4 regions of the Bradyrhizobium sp. 155 genome follow, and region 2 is predicted to be linked to each of the others. Evidence: predicted binding sites of a transcription regulator. Region 2 holds the regulator's gene; each other region holds the start of a gene.
What was found. The regulator LexA, encoded in region 2, represses DNA repair genes until DNA is damaged. The targets are predictions, from matches to a motif close to TGTTCNNNNTGTGTTCNG.
Positions count from the first base shown of each region.

Region 1: a site for LexA is predicted at 2,976-2,993, ahead of IVA93_RS05125 (ribonuclease T2 family protein). Genes of this name have one in related genera too.
Region 3: a site for LexA is predicted at 2,754-2,771, ahead of IVA93_RS01905 (helicase-related protein). Genes of this name have one in related genera too.
Region 4: a site for LexA is predicted at 3,565-3,582, ahead of IVA93_RS25510 (ImuA family protein). Genes of this name have one in related genera too.

Region 1 is NZ_CP064704.1:1,056,520-1,062,564, forward strand. Features, by position in the region: gene IVA93_RS05110 (outer membrane protein) at 163-786, shown strand; gene IVA93_RS05115 (cold-shock protein) at 858-1,073, opposite strand; gene IVA93_RS05120 (23S rRNA (adenine(2030)-N(6))-methyltransferase RlmJ) at 1,324-2,184, opposite strand; gene IVA93_RS05125 (ribonuclease T2 family protein) at 2,237-2,929, opposite strand; gene IVA93_RS05130 (hypothetical protein) at 3,049-3,513, opposite strand; gene IVA93_RS05135 (hypothetical protein) at 3,696-3,989, shown strand; gene IVA93_RS05140 (DUF3617 domain-containing protein) at 4,033-4,563, shown strand; gene IVA93_RS05145 (ATP-binding protein) at 4,732-6,045, opposite strand, start outside.
Region 2 is NZ_CP064704.1:3,640,480-3,646,524, forward strand. Features, by position in the region: partial or broken gene IVA93_RS17735 (ComEC/Rec2 family competence protein) at 1-1,215, shown strand, start outside; gene IVA93_RS17740 (hypothetical protein) at 1,354-1,788, opposite strand; gene lexA (transcriptional repressor LexA) at 2,282-2,983, opposite strand; gene IVA93_RS17750 (molybdopterin molybdotransferase MoeA) at 3,160-4,371, opposite strand; gene IVA93_RS17755 (hypothetical protein) at 4,610-4,801, opposite strand; gene IVA93_RS17760 (HAD family hydrolase) at 4,968-5,594, opposite strand; gene IVA93_RS17765 (alpha-hydroxy acid oxidase) at 5,609-6,045, opposite strand, start outside.
Region 3 is NZ_CP064704.1:399,497-405,541, forward strand. Features, by position in the region: gene IVA93_RS01890 (hypothetical protein) at 1-409, opposite strand, end outside; gene rpmB (50S ribosomal protein L28) at 596-907, opposite strand; gene IVA93_RS01900 (DUF3108 domain-containing protein) at 1,551-2,360, shown strand; gene IVA93_RS01905 (helicase-related protein) at 3,038-6,045, shown strand, end outside.
Region 4 is NZ_CP064704.1:5,233,420-5,239,464, reverse strand. Features, by position in the region: gene IVA93_RS25525 (inorganic phosphate transporter) at 1-711, opposite strand, end outside; gene IVA93_RS25520 (UdgX family uracil-DNA binding protein) at 810-2,252, opposite strand; gene IVA93_RS25515 (putative DNA modification/repair radical SAM protein) at 2,252-3,484, opposite strand; gene IVA93_RS25510 (ImuA family protein) at 3,647-4,435, shown strand; gene IVA93_RS25505 (Y-family DNA polymerase) at 4,332-5,924, shown strand; gene IVA93_RS25500 (error-prone DNA polymerase) at 5,921-6,045, shown strand, end outside.

The DNA.
Region 1 (6,045 bases), 2.6 Mb from region 2:
GCTTAAGCCTGTTAACAGCGCAGTAACCCGGCTTAACAGGCCTTTAACTTAAAACTCTCGATAAATCTTACGCGAAAAATGGTGGTTCCGTAACCATGCGGTTTTGCCTCGCGCGGCGACGCGGGCATCGCAGCGGTGACGGGAGTTGCGTTGGAGTGTGTGATGAAGAGGCTCGTTGTGGGCGCAGCCGCATTGGCTGCAGTCGGCTGGACGGCTTCGGCAGAGGCCGCCGATCTCAATTACGGGCAGCGAGCGCCCTACACGGTCAATCAGCCGCTCAACGCCTATAGCTGGGCCGGTCCGTATCTCGGTGGCAATCTTGGCTATGAATGGGGTTCGGTGAACAACAATCCCGCAAAACCGTCGGGCTTCGTCGGCGGCGTTCAGGCCGGCTACAATTTCCAGAACGGCCCATGGGTGTTCGGCGTCGAGGGCGACATCCAGGCCGCCGGTGCCGACGACACCTTCGCGCCGTGGAAGTTCTCCAATCCGTGGTTCGGAACCCTGCGCGGCCGCGCCGGCTACGCCTTCAGCAACGTGCTGTTCTACGGCACGGCGGGCCTCGCCTTCGGCGAGCTGCGCGCGCAGACGTTCGGCTGGACCGAGTCGCACACCAGCGCCGGCTGGACCATCGGTGCCGGCGCGGAAGTTATGTTCGCGCCGAACTGGAGCGCCAAGCTCGAATATCTCTATATCGATCTCTCGACGAGTCAGTTCGCGATTACGGGCGTGTCAAACGGCTATAGCGCCAGCGTTGTGCGCGCAGGCGTGAACTATCACTTCTGATAGCTAAAGAAGAAAATACCGGACCAACCTCCCGGCCGCTTGCGGCCGGGATTTTTTTGACGCTTGGCTCGCTAGGGAAGGATGACCAAATCGACCGCCTTCGGCCCCTTGCCCTTCTTGTCCGGTTCGACTTCGAAAGTAATACGCTGTCCTTCGGCAAGGTCCTTCAGTCCGGCCCGCTCCACAGCAGTAATATGTACGAAGACGTCGCGGCCCCCGTCGTCCGGTTTGATGAATCCGTAGCCGCGCTCACCGTTGAAAAACTTGACCGTTCCCGTCATGGCCATCGGGAAACTCCCCCTCATTGCTCCTCCGTCGTGACGCAGACGCGCGTCACGACATGACCGGGCCTTACGAAGCCCGGGAGCTGGCCATCCTTCGGCAGACCATTCGGTCCGACTGGATCTTTCTTAGGCCTTCACTCCGCCGCAACCATTCGCGGAAGCGGAACGTAAAGCCAGTCACTGCAACAGCATAATACGGTTCTCTGCAGATTGACTACCGCTCCTGCATATTTTTCCCAAGAATGCCGGAGTGTTACGGTCTCGGCACCTCTAACCGGAATCTGGCAGCGCCACCCTGGCCGAGCGGCATTTCCAGCTCCGGCAGGATCGTCTTGAGTTCGCCGTGCAGCGTGTAAGGGGGATTGACGATCAAGAGCCCGCTGGAGGTGAGGGCTGCGCCGTCGGCTTGCGGCGCCACGCTGAATTCGAGGCGCAGGCATTTTCCCGGCGGTTTTGCTGCGGCTGCGAGCCGCGCCACTGATTGCACCAGCGTGTCGGTGGCGCGTCGGCTCTTGGCGGGATACCAGATTACATAGATACCGGTCGGCCATTTCGCGAAAGCCGCCGAGAAGGCCTCTGCGAGCTTTTCGAACTCGTCCTTTGCCTCGAAGGGCGGGTCGATCAGAACGAGCCCACGCCGTTCCTTCGGCGGCACGAAAGCCGGCAGCGCCATCCAGCCGTCGAGGTCGACCACGCGGGCCTGTTCGTCGCGGCGCAGTACGCCGATCAGCGCCTTGCGCGCCTTCGGCTCGAGCTCGCAGAGCAAGAGGCGGTCCTGCGGCCTCAGCAGGCCGCGTGCGATCAGCGGCGAGCCCGGATAGGCCTTGAGCTCGCCCTTCGGATTGAAGGCGCGGACGATGTCGAGATAGGGCTTGGTCAGCGCCATGGCGTCGTTCGACAACCGCGCCTGCATCAGCCGCGCAATGCCCGTCAGCCACTCGCCGCCCCGGCGCGCTTCGTCGCTTTCGAGATCGTAGAGGCCAGCGCCGGCATGGGTGTCGATGACGCGGAACGCACCCGGCTTGTCCTGGAGATAGGTGATGATGCGCGTCAGCACGATGTGCTTGATGACATCGGCGAAGTTGCCGGCATGGAAGGCGTGGCGGTAATTCATGCAAGAGCACTACGCCACGTGACGGCCCGAGCAAAGAGGCACGACGCCTGGGCTAGCCACCCCGGATCGGCGGCATCGTCACCTGGTCGCGGCGGCAGGCGCGGCGGTCGATCTCCTCGCAGGCGCGGAATTGCAGGTCCTTGCTGAGGCAGATGCGGACTTCCGATAGCCGCGTCCGGTTGCAGGTGATCGAGACGGCGGCATTGCTGAGGCCCGGATTGGCCTTGATGAAGGCTTCCTCCACCTCCGCCGGCGCCACGGTCTTGGCCTGCGATAGATCGAGATATTCGGCTGGAATCTTGATCGCGGCGCGCGCCTTGCGGATCGTCTCGAAATAGCTGCGGTCAGCGAGCCCCGAGCAGGTGCCGTGCTTGTCCCACTCATTGAAGATCAGCCCCGGCGCCGGCATCAGATCGAGCATGGAGGAGACGATGCTGCGGTTCAGCCGCGGCGAGGGCCGCTGGCAATATTCCGGAAATCCGCTCTCATATTGCGGCCACAAACCATGCACCACGAAAGCGTAGGGCCGTCCGCTGCACTGGGTCTGCGAGCGGCCGCCGCGCTCCGCCGCCTCCTCGCAGAAAGAGGGCGACCAAGACAGTGACAGCACATAAAAATCGAATTCGCCGGGCGTGTTCTGCCGCTTGTCCTGGGCCTTTGCGCCATCGCCCAGCGCAGCCAGCCCGGCCGCAAGCGTCAGCGAGATCATCAGGCGGGAGAACGAATGCAATCTGGAATGAAACATGGCGACGCCCCTCAACTAGACTGTGCAGACAAGCCTAGCAGGCGATAAGAACATTTCAAGAACAAAATGCGGGTGACCGTCGTTCGGCCGCCTGATCGGTCCGGATCAGAACGTTTCAATTACTGTTTGGCGGCGCGGCAGGCCGGGTTGTAGGCCCAGTTGCGGTCGAGCCCGACCACGCACCATTCGACGCCTTGGCCGTAGCCGGCGAAGCCGCCATCCTCCACGATCGAGAAATGCACCTTGCGCATCTTGCCGTCCGTGAGCATGGCCTCGCCGGTGCAATAGCGGCGCGGGATGTTGTCGGATGCCCAAGGCCGGAACGCGGTCTCGTGAACTGCGGCGAAGCCGGTGATCTTCAACGAAGAATTCCAGAACGCGCTTTCTTTCTCCCAGAACTGGGTCGCGATCGTCGGCAGCGCCCTGTCGCACTCGGAGACGTTGCCGTCATAGCGCGGCCCGCTCAGCCAGAAATTCAGCTCCAGCGGATTGGCGGCCCTGGCCTCGCCGAGCGACAGCGCCCCGAACAGGAGGCCGAGCACGGCGGCAAAGCGGAGCGATTTCAGGAAGGTCGAGGCGCGCATGGATGATCCAGACAGCATGATCTGCAAGGGTCGGACGGTGCCGTGAAGGCCGGGGGAGGTCAAGTGCAGCGCGGCAACACTTGCCGACGAGTTGACCGCAATGCTGCGTTGGACCGGCCATCCGTTCTTTCCACCGCCGCGCCGACACCGTAAACTGCCGCCAACCAATCGGAGTGACGGGAATGCGAATCATTGCGGCCGCGGGCCTACTTGCCTTGGGTATGATGGCGAGCCAGTCGGCGCATGCCGATCTGCTTCCGGTGCCTCCGTTCAAGGGCAACGACACCGGCGGCATCATCGCCTATTCGATGGCAACCCAGGTCGATGCGCGGCAGGTCGCGGTCGATCACTGCGCGCGCTATGGCAAAGTCGCCAAATTCCTGGCGGTGCAGGCCTATGAGGGCGGCTACATCTCGTTCTCCTGCCGCTGGGTGCCCTATGGCGCCGCCGACCAGCCGATCCGCACGCTCTACTGAGGCGCTTTCGCACGCCGCTACCTCTCAGCCGGGAACTTCCCACATGACGCGCAAACTCGCTTTGCTCGGCTCCGCCCTTTGCCTCGTGTTGTCGGCAGGCAGCGCTCGCGCTGACGACCTGCCGGTGCGTAAGGCAGGGCTGTGGGAATTGAAGATGGTCCGGACCGGCACGCCGGTGCCCGAGATGACCATGCAGCACTGCACCGACGAGACCGTCGACAAGGAAATGAACAACAACGTCTCGCCGATGGCCAAGCAGATCTGCGCCAAGCAGGACATCAAGAAGACCGCGACCGGCTATGTCAGCGATTCCGAGTGCAATGTCGCCGGCATCAGCACGACTTCGCATGCTGAGATCACCGGCGATTTCAATTCGGCCTATACGGTGAAGACGTCGTCGCACGCGCAAGGCGGCGCCGCCGGCGCGGCAGGCCGCGACACGACCGTGCAGCTCGAAGCGAAATGGCTGGGAGCCTGCAAGCCGGACCAGAAGCCCGGCGACATCGTGATGCCCGGCGGCTTCAAGATGAACGTGCGTGACATGGACAAGCTGAAGGCGCTGCTGCCGAAGTAAGGCTCTTCCCCTCTCCCCTTGTGGGAGAGGGTGGCCGCCGCGCAGCGGCGAGACGGGTGAGGGGTTTGTCTCCGCGTGTGACTCTTTTCGCTTTGAATTCGCGGAGAGAGACCCCTCATCCGGCGCTTCGCGCCACCTTCTCCCACAGGGGGAGAAGGGAAGAGGCAGCTACACCGGTATCCGCACGCTCGCCCTTAATCCGCCCATCGGACTGTCGCCAAGCGTGATGTCGCCGCCGTGCGAGCGGGCGATGTCGCGGGCGATCGCGAGGCCAAGACCTGTGCCGCCTTCGTCCTGGTTGCGGGCGTTGTCGAGCCGCAGGAACGGCTTGAACACCTCTTCGCGCAGATGGGCGGGAATGCCCGGCCCGTCATCGTCCACCGTCACGGTCAAATAACGGTGATCGCGCTGGCCGGTGATGGCGATGCTCTTGCCGTAGCGGGCGGCGTTGGTGACGAGGTTGGCGAGGCAGCGCTTGAATGAGGCCGGCTTCACCGTGACCACGGGCAGCCCGTTGAACGCAACGGTCGCCGTGTGGCCGTGGCGCTCGGCGTCGCTGCGCAGCTCCTCGAGCGCCTGGGCCATGTCGGTCGGCTGCGACTGCTCGCCGGAATCGCCGCGGGCAAACGCGAGGTAGTCCTCGAGCATCATCGACATCTCGTCGACGTCCTTGCGCATGCCCTCCATTTCGGGGCTGTCGCCGATCAACGCCAGCTCGAGCTTGAACCGCGTCAGGATCGTGCGCAGATCATGGCTGACGCCGGCTAGCATCGCGGTGCGTTGCTCCATCGTTCGCTCGATGCGCGACTTCATTTCGAGGAAGGCGACCGACGCGCGCCGCACCTCGCGCGCGCCACGCGGGCGGAAATTCGGCGCCTCGCGGCCCTTGCCAAAACTTTCGGCGGCGTCGGCAAGTCGCAGGATCGGCTTGATCTGGTTGCGCAGGAATAGCACCGCGACGATCAGCAGGATCGAGGACGTGCCGACCATCCAGAACAGGAAGATCTCCGAGTTCGAGGCATAGGCGGCGCTGCGCTGCGCGAACACGCGCATCACGGCGTCGTCGAGCTGGATCCGGATCTCGACGAGGTTGGAGCGGCCGACCGTGTCGATCCAGAAGGAGCGCCCGATCTGGCGGCCGAGCTGCACCGACAGCGTCTGGTCGAGCAGCGAGAAGAACGGCTTTGGTCCCGGCGGCGGCATGTCGCCGGCCGGGAGGAAATCGACGACGAGGCCCAGGCGCTGCTGCGCGATGCGGCGGATCTGGTCGCGATCCTTGTCTTGCGGGTAGCCCTTGTAGACGTCGATCAGCGCGGCGATGTCCTGCACCACCGCGGCCGACAGGCGGCGTGTCACCGTGTTCCAGTGCCGCTCCATGAACACGAAGGCGACCACCGATTGCAGGATCACCATCGGCACGATCATGATCAGCAGCGCACGCGCATAAAGGCCGGTCGGCATCCAGCCCTTGAACGCATTGCC
Region 2 (6,045 bases):
GAGGTCGCCACGCAAAGGTCGTTCTTCATGACGGCGGTGGTGCTGATCGCGGTGATGGTCGATCGCCGCGCCATCACCTTCCGCACGCTTGCTGTGGCTGCGCTGATCGTGCTGGCGGTCGCGCCGGAAGCGCTGGTGCATCCGAGTTTTCAGATGTCGTTTGCGGCAACGCTCGGCTTGGTCGCACTGGTGCAGATCGGCATGCCCAATTTGTTTGCCTCGCCGGACAATTCGGCGACTGCGCGCATTGCGATGTGGGGTGGGCGCGAGATTGCGATGCTGTTCATGGCTTCGCTGATTGCGGGACTTGCGACGACGCCCTATGCCGCCTTTCATTTCCACCGTGTCACGCCGTTCGGCGTGCTCGCCAATCTCGGCGCGATGCCGGTGGTCTCTGCGCTGGTGATGCCGGCGGGGCTGTTGGGGCTGCTTGCTGCGCCGTTCGGGCTGGACAGCGTGTTCTGGTGGCTGATGGGGATTGGCATCGAGTGGATGGTCGCGGTCTCGCGCTGGGTCGCGGCCTTGCCGGGCGCGGTGGGCCGCATCCCGGCGTTCGGGATCGCGCCGCTGATCGCGGCGAGCCTGGGAATCATTGTGCTCGGCTTGTTGCGCACGCCGCTGCGCTGGTCCGGCGCCCTGGTGCTGCTGGCAGCGATCCTCTGGGGACTGTCGGCGCGGCAGCCCGACATCCTGATTGCCGGGGATGGCGCCAGCGTCGCGGTGCGGGGCAGGGACGGATATCTGCACCTGATCAGGACGAACAAGGACAGCTTTCTGCTCAAGGAATGGCTCGCTGCCGACGCCGATCCGCGCGATGCGGGCAGAGCCTCGCTTGCCGATGGCGTGTCCTGCGACGAATCCGGCTGCGTGACGCCACTGGCCGACGGGAGGCTGGTCGCGCTGGCACTGCGCGTCGACGCTCTCGCGGACGATTGCAGTCGGGCCGCGCTGGTGGTGACGACTCGTCCCGCACCGCCTGATTGCGCGGCGATGGTGGTCGATCGGCAGCGGCTCGCCAGCCAGAGCGCGCTGGCGCTGACGCAGCGTGGTGACGGTTTTGTGGTTCAGGCAGTGAGGGCGAGAGGCACGAGCCGCCCCTGGTTGCCGGCCGGCGCCGGCGAGGGTGATTTCGACGGCAGCCTCGCGCCAAAGTCGACCGCGCCTCGCATCAAGGACGCAACGCCGGCGGACACCGACCTGCAAGCCGACGATTGATCTGATGGTGCGGAGCAACGCAGTGGTTCGGTGCGTCCGTTCGGATTAGCGGGGTGCAAACCACACCATCTCGCCGGCCACGGCCGGCGATGGCGATTTAATCCTGACCTCCGACTTCGTAGCCGGAGGGCGGCTCTGTCAGCCGATCGGCAGGTGCGTGACGGTCGGCTGCCTGTCGGCGGTGATCTGCGCCTTGTGCTCGCGCTCGGTGACCGACTGAGTCACCGGCAGTTGCAGCACCGTCGCGCGCTGGCCTTCGACGAGCTGCGTCACCAGCACGTATTTGCCGTCGGGGAATTCGATCGCATCATGATGGCGGTCGGGAACGTGCGGATCGATCTTGCCGAACTTGCCCACGCGGGAATTGATGGTGCGCGTCCAGATCCAGCGATTGTCGTAGCGGACGTCGTCGGCGAAGGCGAGCTCCGTCCCCGGCAGCAGGCAGACGGCAACAGACGGATCGGCTGCAGAGGCGAAGCCGCGCGTCGAGGTGCCGCGGAAGCTTGTCGTGACGATCGTCTCGCCGACTTCGGCGGGGCGCGACGCGACGGCATGTAGGCTGTAGTCACACATCGGGTGCTCCTCATGCTGGGATAGCAACCCGCGTCTCTTATCGAGGCGCAGGCCTCTATCAGAGTGGAAGCACGAACGCTCTGCTTGGTTGTGGGCAAATCTGCGGCTGGCTTCCGCAAGCCGCGATCACATTATCTTTCCCGAATTCAATAGGAACAAAGCTCGCCGCGATGCATTCGGGAGGCGCGTACGCGAACATTGCCAACTTGGCTGCAACGGCCGAACTTGACCGCTGGTCGCTGTTTCCTCGAACAACCGAGCCGCGAAGCGGTGCTGCTTGAAGCGGTGCTGCTTCGTCGGCGTGGCGAGGAGCCAGCGTTGGAGGAGGGGCCGGATAGTCTGTGCAGAACCAGAAAGGCTATCCAGCCGGAGCGGACGATGATCCGCTCCAATCTCTGACCGGCGATGTCGATCGGAAGCGCGCGAGGCGCCAAGCACCTCCGGCATGAAGTGCTTCCGATATGAAGTACTGCCGATAGAAAGACTCCCGGTATCAGTACTTCCGGTAAAGCCCGATCAGCTTGCCCTGAATCTTCACCCGGTTGGGCGGCAGGATGCGGACCTCATAGGCCGCGTTGGCGGGCTCGAGCGCGATCGAGGCGCCGCGACGGCGGAAGCGCTTCAGCGTCGCTTCCTCGTCGTCGATCAGCGCCACCACGATGTCGCCGGTATCGGCGCTCTCGTTGCGCTGGATCAGGGCCATGTCGCCGTCGAGAATGCCGGCTTCGACCATCGAGTCGCCGCGCACTTCCAGCGCGTAATGCTCGCCCGAGCCGAGCATGTCAGGCGGTACGCTGATAGTATGGCTGCGGGTCTGCAACGCCTCGATCGGCGTGCCGGCCGCGATGCGGCCCATCACCGGCACCGCGACGGGACGTTCGCCCTCGTCAGCGGGCAGGCTCGCGCTCGCACGCACCTTGCCGAGATTGCCCTCGATGACGCTCGGCGTGAAGCCGCGGCGGCTGCCAGCGGCTGCCTGGAGCTCCGGCAGCTTGATGACTTCAATCGCACGGGCGCGGTTGGGCAGGCGTCGGATGAAGCCACGCTCCTCGAGCGCCGTGATCAGGCGATGGATGCCCGACTTCGAGCGCAGATCGAGCGCATCCTTCATCTCGTCGAAGGAGGGCGGCACGCCGCTTTCCTTCAGACGTTCACTGATGAACCGCAGAAGCTCGTATTGTTTGCGCGTTAACATCTCGACCAAAGTCCCCCGGTTGATGTCGTCCGATTCCGAGACGCTGAATTCGGCCATAAGCCGCTGCATGCTCGAAACAAATCATGAACAGACACTATATGTTCGATACATGTTCCGCAACTGCTTAATTTACCGTGAACAGAGCAAAGTGCGCGGAACGCGCGTTGCGGGGGCGCTCAGACGGGGAGCCGCAACACTTCGCAAGCCGTGCCGGCTTCGGCCTTCGGCGCGAATGGTGCGCGGACGAGAAGTACCTGTGCTGCAGCGAGATTCGCAAGCAGCGAAGAGTCCTGATGATTGACGGGAACAACGACGCGTGTGCCATCGTCACGCTCCTCAAGATGCGCGCGCAGATAGTCCTCGCGCTGGTCGTTGGCGCCGACGTCGCGGCCGAGCACGGCGCGTTCACGGCGATGGTGAATCACTGAACGGCCCGACAGGGCGCGAATCAGCGGCACCATGAACAGGAAAGCGCACACGTAGGACGATACGGGATTGCCCGGCAGGCCGATCACACCCATTGCGCCGAGTCGCCCGTGCATCATCGGCTTGCCTGGCCGCATCGCGATCTTCCAGAACGCCATCGCGATGCCTTCGTCCCGCAGTGCCTGCTGGACCAGATCGTGGTCGCCGACCGATGCGCCGCCGGTCGTGATCAGGACGTCGGCGCCGCTCTCGCGGGCGCGGCGGATGCCGGCGGTGGTGGCCTCGAGCGTGTCGGCGGCAATACCGAGGTCGATGGTCTCGGCGCCCTCGCTGCGGGCGAGCGCGTGCAGGGCGTAGCCGTTGGAATAGACGATCTGGCCGTGGCCGGGCGTGGTGCCCGGCATCACCAGCTCGTCGCCGGTGGCGAGAATCGCGACCTTCGGACGCCTGACAACGGCAAGGTGCGGATGATTCATCCCGGCGGCGAGCGCGAGGTCTCGCTCGGTCAGACGGCTTCCCTTGCGCAGGAGCACGTCGCCCTCGCGGAAATCGACGCCGGCGGGGCGGATGTGCCGGCCGGCGATCGCGGCTTCCTTGATCGTGATGCGCTTGCCGGCGGCGACCGTGTCCTCCTGGATCACGACGGCGTCCGCGCCAAAGGGAACGACGCCGCCGGTGAAGATCCGCACGGCCTCGCCGGCTCCGACCGTCCCCTCGAACGGTCGGCCCGCTGCGACTTCGCCGATGACGGTGAGCTCCGAATCGATCGTCGCGGCATCGGCCGCGCGCACCGCGTAGCCGTCCATCGCCGACATCGCTTGCGGCGGCTGCGTGCGCCGCGCCACGACGTCACGCGCGAGCACGCGATGGTAGGCCTCGTCGAGGGAAATCATTTCTTCCGGCAGCGGCTCTGCACCCGCCAGCACCGCGGCAAGCGCGTCAGAAACCGGCATCAAGGCCACGGCGAAAACTCCTGCTCGGCACGTTCGGGCGAATGTTCCGCACGTCTTCTAGCCGAGCGCAGGCGCAGAGGCAAAAGCGGCTGAGCAGGCACAGTCATCCCGCCCCTTCACATTGTTCCGGAAGGCAGGATCAAGCGCGTCGCGGCATGATCCGAAGGAGGTCACAGATCGGCAGGAGAGTGGTCATGGAAGCGACGAAAATCATGGCAAGGCGAGAACGCGCCATGGCCTGAATCGATCAGCTCCCTGCCTGCCCGGGAGTTACGTCGGGCGCCTTGGATCCCTGATCCTTGTCGGGCAGCGGGTCGGCTTGGGATTTCAGGTCGGCGGCCTTGCTCACAAGCTTGGCGGAAAGGTCCGAATCTGAAGTTGTCCTCGCGAATTCAAGAAGAAGAGAGGCCTGCTTGGTGAGGTAGGTTTTGCCCAGCACGATGATGCATCCGTCCGTAGAAGTCCCAACGGACTCTAAGAGTCCGGAAGGCGGTATTCCGTTCCCGGAACTCTGTATAAAAATGCACAAAGTGATCCGGTTCCTCAATTTTTCAAAATTGGTCCGTCGGGCCGTGCCGTCGTGGGTTTCGCGACAACGGACGTCGTCAAATGCCCAATGCCTTCAATGCGTTCCCGACGTCACGCGGCGAGGTCACATGCACCGTCATCAAGCCGCGCGCGCGCGCTCCCTCGATGTTTTCGGCAAGATCGTCGAAGAACACGATGCGCCCGGCGGGCACGCCGATCGCCGCAACGACGTGGTCGAAGGCCTCCGCATCCGGTTTGCGCAGGCCGATGCTGGACGACAAATACAGCTCGCGGAAATGGCCGAGGAGGTCGGCATATTCCCTCGAGAAATGGTCCACGTGCGGCCGGTTGGTGTTGGAGAAAGCATAGAGCGGCATCTGTTTCGCTGCGCGCGGCAGCAGCTCGGCGATGTCAGGCATTTCGCCGGCGAAAATCGCGTTCCAGCCTTCCAGGAATTGCGCGTCCGAAATGCCGATTCCGAGCGAGGCTCGCAATGAGGCGAAATAGTCCTCATCGCTGATCTTCCCCATCTCGTGCAACCGATAGGCTTCGCTGTCCCGCACATAGCGCGCGACGATGGCTTCGGGCTTGCAGCCGGCATGTCCCGCCCAGCAGGCGATCGCCTTGGAGAAATCGATATCGAGCACGACGCGGCCGAGATCGAACAGGAGCGCATCCGCGCTGCCGGGAGAGAGCGATGTCACCTGCGTCCTTTCACTCAGTATCGATACGGCTCGTGGTCGAACAGCGGAAACGCGCTGAACACACTCGGCGCGTTGGTTGCGGTCGCCTGGTGCAGGCAGGATTTGTTGACCTCGGCGAACGAGGTCGCACCCAAGAGGCCGAGGCAGCGCAGCACTTCGTCCTCGAGCAGTTCCAGCATGCGCGCCACGCCGGCTTCGCCGGCCGCCGCCAGCGCCCAGCATTGCAGCCGGCCGATGCCGACGAGGTCGGCGCCCGCCGCGATCGCCTTGACGATGTCGGTGCCGCGACAGACACCGCCATCGACCATGATCTTGGCGCGGCCGTTCACGGCGTCGACGATCTCGGGCAGCACGTGCATGGCGCCGCGACCGTGATCGAGCTGACGGCCGCCATGGTTGGAGACGTAGATCCATTCGACGCCGTGATCGATCGCGATCAGCGCGTCCTCTG
Region 3 (6,045 bases), 3.2 Mb from region 2:
CTTGGCGAACTCCCGAGCGGCGGAGGTCCTCCACCATCGTCATTCTTCTCAGCCTATTTTCAAATTCCGAGGTGGAGCTTCCCTCACGTCCATTGAGCAAGTAGATGGGCAAACAGCGCTGGGGAAAAGTGATGCGCGACGGATCGCTATCGACGATCTGCACGAAGCCCCTTCGTCTAGCCATATCGTCGCCGGAGCGCGATCCTTGATCGAGCGCTGAGATCAACCGCTTGTCAGAAACCTCGGATAAGACTAGCCGCCAAGGCAAGCCTAGGAATGATATCAAAGTTTCGAGTTGGGGGCATTCCTTCGGCAGGTCGATCAGCCAAAGTGCAATGTCGCGGCTGTCGAGGTTCGACAGGAGATTGTCCGAAGCTCCGTCGACAAGAAAAAGTTTCTTTTGGTTCATTTTCCCGCTCCCATGCCGTCATGGCGTTGCCTCGATGCCTTCCAAACGGGATGCACCGTTTGATTGTAGGAGGAAGCGCGGTGTTATCAACAAAAACGGCCGGATCTTCCGATCCGGCCGTCACGCAAAACTCTTCCAGCTAAGCCTACGCCTCGCGACGCAAGCCCTCGCCCGATTCGAAAATTCTTAGCTCGCCTTCTTCTCCGGCGCCGGGGTCGGGCCGACCTTCTTCTGGATGGCGCGCTTCAGCTCGAGGGCGCGGGGCGACAGCACGGCGGCCTTGGCCTTGAGCAGGAAGGGATCGAGGCCGCCATTGTGGTCGACGCTCTTGATCGCGTTGGTGGAGACGCGCAGGCGCACGTTGCGGCCCAGCGCTTCGCTGATGAAGGTCACGTTGACCAGGTTCGGCAGGAAGCGGCGCTTGGTCTTGATGTTGGAGTGGCTGACCGTGTGGCCGACCTGGGGGCCCTTGGCCGTCAATTCGCAGCGGCGAGACATGGCAAAATCCTCAATCTTTCCCAACGATGTGCGGCCGCCATTCGGGGCGCCACGGGCAAATTCTCTGTCCTTGCAGGGAGCGGGCGGACGTATAGGGGGGAAGCGGCGGGACGTCAAGGTTTTGGGGCGGGTTTCGTGCTCCAAGGTAGCTGTCATCGCCCGGCTCGCCGCCTTCGCTGAAGCTTCGGCGGGCCGAGCACCCGTGTGGGCCTCGGCGTAGCCTTGGCGGAGCCGGGACCGGGCGATCCAGTACTCCGCGCCGGTGCGGCTGACCAGAGGGGCCGCGGCGTACTGGATGCCCCGGTCAAGCCGGGGCATGACGGCGGTGGAGGTGGCGGGGTGAGGTGCGCTTTCAGTCCCACCCCCGATCACCAAAACGGCAATGATTATCGCGCCTTACCATCACATAAAGGGCGTATTCGCGCCCGAAAAGTCCGGTGGAGTTCCGGACGCCGACAGGCCCGGACGCATTGCTTGGCGCGGTATTTGGCTTAAGTAACAACCGTTCGCGCCCCGATTGGATTGTTTCGTGCTCACAACGCCTCATCTTGCGCCGAGCCTGCGCCCAAAAGAGCTGCGCTCAGCGGAGCGGCGCGCGAGGAATCCGCGCGTAAGCCATCCTCGCTCTGCCGGCCGCTGGGTCATGGCGGCCCTTGGCGGGCTGGTGTTGGCGTGGGCGGCGGAGCCCGCGGCGGCGCAGGGCAAGCTCGAGGCGCAATATGAGGCGACGCTGGCGGGCATTCCCGTCGGCAAGGGCGCCTGGAACATCGACATCCAGGACGATGTGTTCGCGGCCGCGGCCTCCGGCGGCACCTCGGGGCTGCTGAAATCCTTCGCGGGCGGGTCCGGCACCGGCGCCTCGCAGGGCCGCGTGGTCAACGGCGCGCTGGTCGCGACCGGCTATCAGGCCTCCACCACCACCTCGAAGAAGACCGAAGAGATCCGCATCACGCTCGACAAGGGCAATGTGAAGGATTTTGCCATCCTGCCGGAGCCGCCGGTCGATCCCGACCGCATCGTCGTCACCGACGCGCATCGCCGCGGCGTCTGGGACCCGATGACGGCCTCGCTGGTGCGCGTATCCGGCACCGGCGACGTGCTGTCGGCGGACGCCTGCCACGGCAGCGCCGCCGTGTTCGACGGCCGCATGCGCTACGAGCTCAAGCTCGATTTCAAGCGCATGGAGAACGTGAAGGCGGAGAAGGGCTATCACGGCCAGGTCGTGGTCTGCTCGCTCTATTTCGTGCCCATCGCCGGCTACATCCCCGACCGTCCGGTGATCAAATATCTCGCCGCCCAGCGCAACATCGAGGTCGCGTTCGCACCGATCGCCGGCACGCGCATCCTGGTCCCGTTCTGGCTGAAAGTGCCGACCCCGCTCGGGCCGGCCATGCTGGAAGCAACCAGCTTCATCACCAGCGCCCAGCCGCCCAAGGTCGCGAAGACGCAGTAGGGCTGGGTGCCGTAGCCCCGCTGCCGTAGCCCGGATGGAGCGCAGCGTAATCCGGGGTTCTTTGCTTCGGCCCCCGCATTGCGCTCCGCTCCATGCGGGCTACGGACCTCCCTTTTGGTGAAAATAAACATCAATGATTTCAAGAACATGCCTACTGTGCATGGGGTTGTTTTCGCGCATTTTGTTTGGAGGGGGTCGAGAACCGGGAATCCATTTGACTCCTCCCCGATTCTGATTCGACTCCGCGCCGTCCCCAGCTTTAACGAATCCGCCATCGAAACGTCGCTTGTGCGGCGGAGCAAAACTCCATCTAGTGCGAACCCACAAGCCTCCCGCGACATCTTGCGTGAACGGAACAGGACTCAAGGGGGAGTCAGCGATTCGGCCGCGATTCGTTCTCAACTCGTTCCGAAGCTTAAAGCCAACGGGAAAAGCGTCGCAAAGTGAGACAGTTGCGCTGGGTTCAGGGAGAGGCGCCGCATTCTCCGCCGTCATGCCCCGGCTTGACCGGGGCATCCAGTACGCCGCGCCCTCTCGGTTTGATCTGCGCCGCCTCTGGAATACTGGATCGCCCGGTCGAGCCGGGCGAGGACAGCAGTGTGTGAGGCGAGCCCTTCGCGCCACCGCCCCAAAACAGCACTGACATTCGCCCCAATCGCCATTACCTAATCCCCCAGATGCCTTTTTCCTCCTCCCCCTTCGCTTCCGAGCGGCTTCCCGGCGCCGGCGTCACTGCGGTGCTTGGTCCCACCAACACCGGCAAGACCCATCTCGCCATCGAGCGGATGCTCGCGCATCCCTCCGGCATGATCGGGCTGCCGCTGCGCCTGCTCGCGCGCGAGGTCTACAACAAGATCGCAGCAAGGGTCGGCCCCGACGCCGTCGCGCTCGTGACCGGCGAGGAGAAGATCAAGCCGAAAGCGCCGCGCTATTGGGTCTCGACCGTCGAGGCGATGCCGCGGGATCTCGACGTCTCGTTCCTTGCCGTCGACGAGGTGCAGATCGCATCCGATCTGGAACGCGGCCACGTCTTCACCGATCGCATCCTCAATCGCCGCGGCCGCGACGAGACGCTGCTGCTCGGCGCTGCGACCATGCGCCCGATCATCGAGCGGCTGCTGCCGGGCGTCTCCATGATCACGCGGCCGCGCCTGTCGCAGCTGGAATTCGCGGGTGATCGCAAGATCACGCGGCAGCCGCGCCGCACCGCCATCGTCGCCTTCTCGGCCGACGAGGTCTACGCCATCGCCGAGCTGATCCGCCGCCAGCATGGCGGCGCCGCCGTGGTGCTGGGTTCGCTGTCGCCGCGCACCCGCAACGCGCAGGTCGCGATGTTCCAGAACGGCGAGGTCGATTACCTCGTCGCCACCGACGCCGTCGGCATGGGCCTCAATCTCGACGTCGACCACGTCGCCTTTGCCTCCGACCGCAAGTACGACGGCTACCAGTTCCGCCGCCTGACGCCGTCCGAATTCGCTCAGATCGCCGGCCGCGCCGGCCGCGCCACCCGCAACGGCACCTTCGGCACCACCGGCCGCTGCGGCCCGTTCGAGCCCGAGCTCGTCAATGCGCTGCAGAACCACACCTTCGATCCCGTGAAGGTTTTGCAATGGCGCAATTCGAAGCTGGATTTTGCTTCCCTCGGCGCGCTCCAGGTCTCGCTGAACCTGGCCCCCGGCCACGAGGCGCTGACGCGCGCGCCGATTGCCGAGGACATGCGCGTGCTCGACCACGCCGCCCGCGACGCCGAGGTGCGCGATGTCGCGCATGGCAAGGACGCCGTGGAACGGCTGTGGGAGGCCTGCCAGGTCCCGGATTATCGAAAGCTGTCGCCGGCCGCCCATGCCGAGCTGGTGACGACGCTGTACGGCTTCCTGATGCGGAAGGGATGCATCCCCGACGCCTGGTTCAGGACCCAGATCGACCAGGCCGACCGCGTTGACGGCGATATCGACACGCTGTCGGCCCGGATCGCGCAGATTCGCACCTGGACCTTCGTCGCCAATCGCCCCGACTGGCTGAAAGACCCCGAACGCTGGCAGGGGATCGCCCGCGAGGTCGAAAATAAATTATCGGATGCGCTCCATGAACGCTTGACTGAGCGTTTCGTTGATCGCCGGACCAGTGTATTGATGCGCCGCCTGCGGGAGAACACGAGCTTGAATACGGAAATCGGCAAGACCGGCGAAGTCATCGTCGAAGGCCATGTCATCGGCCGCCTCGATGGCTTCACCTTTGCACCGGATGCGGCGGAAGCCGGCTCCGATGCGAAAGCGTTGCAGGCTGCAGCGCAGGCCGTGCTCGCCGGCGAGATCAACGCGCGCGCCGAAAAACTGGGCAACGCACCGGACGAGCAGTTCGTGCTGACCTCGGAAGGCATCATCCGCTGGACCGGCGACGCCGTGGCGCGGCTGTCTGCCGCAGAGGAAGCGCTGCATCCGCGCATCCGCATCATCTCCGACGAACGCCTCACGGGCGCCCCCCGCGACAAGGTGCAGGCGCGGCTTGAGCTCTGGCTCAAGACGCATATCGAAAAGCTGCTCGGGCCGCTGTTCGAGCTCAGCAAGGCCGAGGACGTCACCGGCATCGCCCGCGGCATCGCCTATCAGCTCGTCGAGGCGCTCGGCGTGCTGGAGCGCCCGAAGATCGCCAACGAGCTGAAGGATCTCGACCAGCCCTCGCGCGCGACCTTGCGCAAATACGGCGTCCGCTTCGGCGCCTATCACCTCTATTTCCCCGGCCTGCTCAAGCCGGCCGGGCGTGCGCTGGCCGCGCTGCTCTGGGCGCTGAAGCAGGACAATGTCGATCCCTCCGCGCTGTCGGGCGCGCAGCATCTGGCGAGCTCGGGCCGCACCTCGTTCCCGGTCGACAAGCAGCTGCCGCGCGATGCCTATCGCGTGCTCGGCTACAAGCAGGCCGGCGAGCGCGCCGTGCGCGTCGATATCCTCGAGCGCCTGGCCGATCTGATCCGTCCGGCGCTGGCCTGGCGCGAGAACGCGTCTGGCGAAAAGCCCGCCGGGGCATTCGACGGCCGCAGCTTTGTGGTGACGCAGGCGATGACCTCGCTCACCGGCTCCGCCGGCGAAGACTTTGCCTCCGTGCTGCGTGCGCTCGGCTATCGCATGGACAAGCGCCCGCCGCTGCCGGCGAAGCCCGCCGCGGCTGTTGTCGAGACGCCTATTGCTGAGGCGCCTGTTGCTGAAGCCTCCAGCGAAGAGACGCCCGCAACCGAAACGCCGGTCGAGGACGCCGCAACCCCTGCGGATGCCGCGATCGAAGCCGCTGCCGAGCCTGTGACCGTCGAAGACGCGCCCGGGATGGAGCAGCACGACGAGCCCGCGCATGACGAGCCGGCGCTCGAAGCTTCCGTCACGCCGGAAGACGCTCCCGGCATCGCGCCACCTGCGGAAGAGCCTGTTGCCCCCGCTGAAGCTGTCGAAACCGCACCTGCCGAAACCGCGCCTGCAGAGACCGCTGCAACTGAAGCCGCTGCGTCGGCCGATGCGGCAGCGCCGGTGGAAGCCGCGGCCGCGCCCGCCGAGCCCGAGCTCATCGAGGTCTGGCGTCCCGCGGGCCGTCACGATGATCGCAAGCCGCGCCACGAGCGCCATCGCAACCAGCGTCATCACCAGCCGCGTCCACAGGCGGGCGCTGAAGCCGGCGCTGCGCCTGCCGAAGGCGAAGC
Region 4 (6,045 bases), 1.6 Mb from region 2:
CTTGATGATCAGCTTGAGCAGCAGCAGTAGGCCGGCGGCGCAGACGAAGCCGACCAGCGGCGACAACAACAGCGCATAGCCGATCTCCATGGCCTTGCCCCAGTCCACGCCCGAGGTACCGTCGCGGCCGCGCATCAGCGCGTTGGCGACGCCGACGCCGATGATCGAGCCGATCAGCGTGTGCGAGGAAGAGGCCGGCAGGCCGAAATACCAGGTGCCGAGGTTCCAAAGGATCGCGGCGATCAGCAGCGCGAACACCATCGCGAAACCGGCGCTCGAGCCGACCTGCAGGATCAGCTCGACCGGTAGCAGCGAGACGATGCCGAAGGCCACCGCGCCGGACGAGAGCAGCACGCCGAGGAAGTTGAAGAAGCCCGACCACATCACCGCGATTTCGGCCGGCAGCGAATGGGTGTAGATCACGGTCGCTACCGCGTTGGCGGTGTCGTGGAAGCCGTTGACGAATTCGAAACCGAGCGCGATCAGGAGGGCAACGATAAGGAGGATGTAGGGCAGGTAGCTCGTGACCCGCGTGCCGGTCGCATCGACATCCGAATAGATGCTGTAGGCCACATAGAGCAGACCCGCGGCGAGGATGCCGAAGAACAGGATCATCGTCAGCGGATTGAAGCCCTTGTCGAGATTTGGCCGCGAGGCCGGCTGGATCGGCGCGGGATCTGCTACCGCGCGGTCGAATGCAACATCGGTCATGTCTGGACGCCCCTTAACTTTCTGTAAGGGCTATTGTCCGCGATTGATTTGAAGGCTGGATGACAGACGGCGCCTGAAAGGGGTTTTCCCGCCTGTATTCAGGCGGCGCGCGCGGCTTTCTTCTGCAAACCGGCGACGATCTTCAGGTCTTCAACAAAGCGCTGATATTCCAGCGCCTTGGCTTCCGGATCGGGCAGCCGCAGCAGATAGGACGGGTGCACGGTCACCAGCGCCTTGTGACCGTCGGGCAGGTCTATGAGCCGGCCGCGGTTCTTTCCGATCGGGGTGATCTTGCCGAACACGCTCTGCGCGGCGGTCGCGCCCATCGCGACGATGAGATCGGGCTGGATGACGGAGACTTCTCGTTCATACCACTGTCGGCAGGCCTTTATCTCCGGTGTATTCGGCTTTTGATGCAGGCGGATTTTGCCGCGCGGCACGAATTTGAAGTGTTTCACCGCGTTGGTGACATAGACCTTCTTGCGGTCGACGCCGGCCTCCTGCAGCGCCTTGTCGAGCATCTGGCCGGCTGGACCGACGAAGGGATGGCCGGCGAGGTCTTCCTTGTCGCCAGGCTGTTCGCCGACCAGCATGACATTGGCGGACTTCGGACCCTCGCCGAACACGGTCTGGGTGGCGTCCTTGTAGAGATGGCAGGCGCGGCAGTGGGCGGCCTCCTCGCGGAGCGCTTCGAGATCGTCGGCAGCGGTCTTGCGCTTCATCGGAGCCTCCGGCCGCTTTTGAGGCTTGTGCGGATCGGTTGGGGCATTGGCGATCATGGCGCCGGTCATGCGCTCGGCGTCCTCAATCAGGGGCTTAATGATCGAAGCCTCGGGCAGGTTCCTCCAATATTTCTTCGGCATCTCGGTCTGCATTGCCTTCACCCTCAGGCGGGCCGGATTGAAGATGCTGGCGTAGTAGCGCCGCCAGGTTTCCTCCAGCCGGTCTTCGCTCGGTGCCTCGCTCTTGCTGACGCCTGATGTGAACGAGAGCGCGTGGCCATCCCAATGCGCGCACAAATCCGGCGTCAGGATCGACCAGGGCATGTCGGCAAAGCGCTTGGCGAAGAACGGCGCGGCGAGCTCGACGATGTGATGCTCCGGCTCGAACCAGGCGACGTAGTGTGCTTCGCGTTCCCTGCCGATCTCACGGAAGCGCACGAAGGCATGCATCTTGTGCTCGTCGCGGTAGACCGCCTTTGCCATGGCCGCGACTTGCGCGACATCGTGATCGGTCGCGACCTCGATGAGGTCGTGATTGTCCTTCAGCCGAAACAGCAGGCGATAGAGGATCGCGAAACGCTCGGGATCGCGATGCAGGATCGCGGCCTTGGCGAGCTCGACGAATTTTGCCGGCACGTTGAAGGTACCGTCGCCAGCCGCCGGCAGCGCAGACGGCGAGGGCGTCGCGAACAGCTCCGCTTCGCCGCCCTGCACGGCCCAGGTGACATCGGCCGGTTTCGTTTGGTGAAGCACGAGGCTACGTGCGGCTTTACGCCAGCCGTCGAAATCGGTTTCGTTCTCGAGGGTGATGTACTGCATCAGAATCCAAATCCCAGTTGCGTTGCCGGCTTGAACCGTTCGATCAACAGTGCCTCGTCGAGGCGATGCGGCGGGGGCTTGTGATCGCTGAGGACGATGAACGGCAGCGCCTTGTTGCGGGGCACATGCAGCCGCGCGAGGTCGGCGACGCGGATCGTGGTCGTGCGGCGCGCCGCGATGATGCGCTCGACCGCCTTGGTGCCGAAGCCCGGCACGCGCAACAACTCCTCGCGGCTGGCGCGGTTGACGTCGAGCGGGAAGCGGTCGCGGTGACGCAGCGCCCAGGCGAGTTTTGGATCGATGTCGAGCGGCAGCATCGCGCTATCGTCGACGATCTCGCCGACGTCGAAGCCGTAGAACCGCATCAGCCAATCGGCCTGATAGAGACGGTGCTCGCGCAGCAAGGGCGGCGCGCGCAGAGGCAGCGCGCGGCTGGCATCGGGGATCGGGCTGAACGCGGAATAATAGACGCGCCTCAGCCTGTATGAACCGTAGAGATTGGCGCTGGTGTGGAGGATGGTGTGGTCGGAGGCCGCGTCGGCGCCGACGATCATCTGCGTGCTTTGGCCGGCCGGTGCGAAGCGCTGCGGCTTGGCTTTTGTGTTCGCGCTGTGGCTTTCCTCGGCCTCGTCCAGCTTCAGCCGCAGCCGGCCCATGGTGCGGCGGATCGCGCGCACGTCTTTCTCGGGCGCGAATTGCTGCAGGCTCGTCTCCTGCGGCATCTCGATGTTGATGGAGAGACGGTCGGCATATTTGCCGGCCTCGGAGATCAATGCATCGTCGGCCTCGGGGATCGTCTTGAGAGGGATGTAACCGCGGAAGTGATGCTCCTCGCGCAGTTTGCGCGCGACGCTCACCACCTGCTCCATGGTGTAGTCGGGGTTGCGGATGATGCCGGAGGAGAGAAACAGTCCTTCGATGTAATTGCGCCGGTAGAAGTCGAGCGTCAGCTTGACGACTTCGTCGATGGTGAAGCGGGCACGCGGCACGTTGGAGGAGGCCCGGTTGACGCAATAGAGGCAGTCGTAGTTGCAGGCGTTGGTCAGCAGCACCTTGAGCAGCGAGATGCAGCGGCCGTCCGGCGCGTAAGAATGGCAAATGCCCATGCCGGGCGCGGTCGATCCCATGCCCTTGCCGTCGCTGGAATCCCGCCTCTCGGTGCCGCTGGAGGCGCAGGACGCGTCGTACTTGGCGGCGTCCGCCAGGATTTCCAGCTTGCGTTGCACGTCCATATTGGAATCCCTTTGATTCAGCTCATGAATCCCAAGGCCCGCCAATTCGATTGACTCCCGGGGCGTCGTTAGCTTTATATTAGAACATATCATGAACAAATGAGCTAGCCGCTGGTTCTCTTTTTGAGAGCCATCGGCAATCACCCTTAAGGAGCGGCGTATATGAGCGGCGCACGAACAAGCGCGCTTGCAGCCTTGCGCGGCCAGATCGAGCGCATCGAGACGGCGGAGGTCGTGCATCATCGCGACCGTGTCGCGCTCGGCCATCGCGAGGCCGACAGCGCGCTGAAGGGCGGGCTCGCACGCGCGGCAATCCACGAGGTATTTTGCGAAGGACGTCAGGGCGCGGCCGCGACGGGCTTTGTCACCGGACTTGCGGGGCGCGTGACGGCACGCAAACCGCTGCTGTGGGTGCGGCAGGATTTTTCAGAAATTGAAACCGGTGCGCTGTCGATGAGCGGGCTCACCGAGATCGGTCTCGATCCGCGCCGCATGGTGATGGTGCGCGCCGCCGACGTGGAGAGTGCGTTGCGCACGGCGGCCGATGCGCTCGCCTGCGACGCGCTGGGTGCGATCGTGCTCGAGCTCTGGGGCGAGACGAGGCAGTTCGATCTGGTTGCGAGCCGCAAGCTGACGCTGGCTGCGCAGTCTTCTGGTGTCACCGGCTTGCTGCTGCGGATGGCCGCGCAACCTTTACCCTCAACCGCCGAGACCAGATGGATGCTGCGCGCGGCGCATTCGCCGCCGGGCGCGATGTGGAGTGCCTGGGGGGCGCCGCGCTTCGATGCCGAGCTCCTGCGCAATCGTCATGGCCCGTGCGGCCGGTGGATCATGGAATGGAAATGTGATGAGTGCCAGTTCTCTGAATCGTCGGCGTATCCTCAGCCTGTGGCTGCCGCGCCTGCCCATCGATCGGATCCAGCGGTTCTTCGGCAACGTCGGACTGCATGAAAATAATGCGCCCAGCATCGTCGTTGCCAAGGACAGCAACGCGCTGGTGATCCATGCGCTGGACGAGGCGGCCGAGCGCCTCGGTCTGCATATCGGCCAGCCTTTGGCCAATGCCCGGGCGATGTGTCCTGATTTAAAGGTGTTCGACGCCGATGCCGTGGCCGATGCCAAGACGATCGGCGACATCGCCGACTGGTGCGATCGTTTCACGCCGCTGGTGGCACTCGATCCGCCGCACGGGCTGTTCCTCGACATCACCGGCTGCGCGCATCTGTTCGGCGGCGAGGCTGCGCTGTTGCAAACCCTTGTCCGCGCCCTCGACCGCCAGGGCTTTGCCGTCAGCGCGGCGATCGCCGGCACCTCGGTCTGCGCGCGCACGCTGACGCGGCAATCTTCAGGGACCATCGTTGCCGATGGCGAGGAGGCGGCGGCAATCAGTCGGTTTCCGGTGTCCGCACTTGGCGCGGGTGAGGCCATTACCACCGGTCTGCGACGCGCCGGCCTGAAGACCATCGGCGATGTCGCCTCGCGCACGCCGAGCGAAATCACGGCGCGGTTCGGTGCGCGGTTCTCCACGCTGCTCGCGCATGCGCTGGGGCAGGGCGATGCGCCGATCAATCCACGAAAGCCGCCGCCTGATTACATCGTGGAGAAACGCTTTGCCGAGCCGATCGCGACCGACACCATGATCGCGATGACGCTGTCGCGCCTGGCGGATACGTTGATCGCGTCGATGGAGAAGCAGGGCAAGGGCGCGCGACGGTTAGAAGCCACATTCTTCCGTACCGACGGCGCGGTGCGCGCCATCATGGTCGAAACCGGACGTCCCGTGACGCGGAGCGCGGTCGTCGACCGGCTGTTCCGCGAGCGTCTCGATGCACTCGCCGATCCCCTCGATCCCGGCTTCGGCTTCGACATGGTGCGGCTGTCGGCAAGCCGCACCGAGATCGTGGTGCAGGAGCAGCGCGATCTCGACGCCCATGTCCACGACAATGACGAGCTTGCCGCGCTGATCGACCGCATCGCCGCGCGCATCGGCGGAAAGCGCGTCGTCGTGCACCTGCCTGAGGATACCCATATCCCTGAATGTGCGGTGCTGGCGGCGCCTGCCCAGCATCATCTCGCCGTGGCCATGCAGGCCGAATGGCCCGCGCGCACCGAGACTGAGCCGCCGCTGCGTCCGTTGCGGTTGTTCGACAAGCCTGAGCCGATCAATGTGCCGTTCGCGACCGTGCCCGACGGGCCGCCGCATCAATTCACCTGGCGCCGCGCGCAGCATGCGGTGGTGCGGGTGGAGGGCCCCGAGCGCATCGCCATGGAATGGTGGCGGCAGGACGGCAAGCAACTGACGCGGGATTATTTCCGTATCGAAGATGCCGAAGGCTTGCGCTTCTGGATCTTTCGCGACGGTCTTTACGAGGGGGAGTGCTTCGACGGCGACGGCAAGCCCGTTCCTCCCGGTTGGTATGTGCACGGTCTCTTCGCATGAACATACCTGCTTATGCCGAGATCGGCATCACCACGAATTTCTCCTTCCTGCGCGGCGGCTCGGATCCGCGCGACTATGTACATCAGGCCAGCATCCTCGGCATTCCCGCGATCGGCATTGC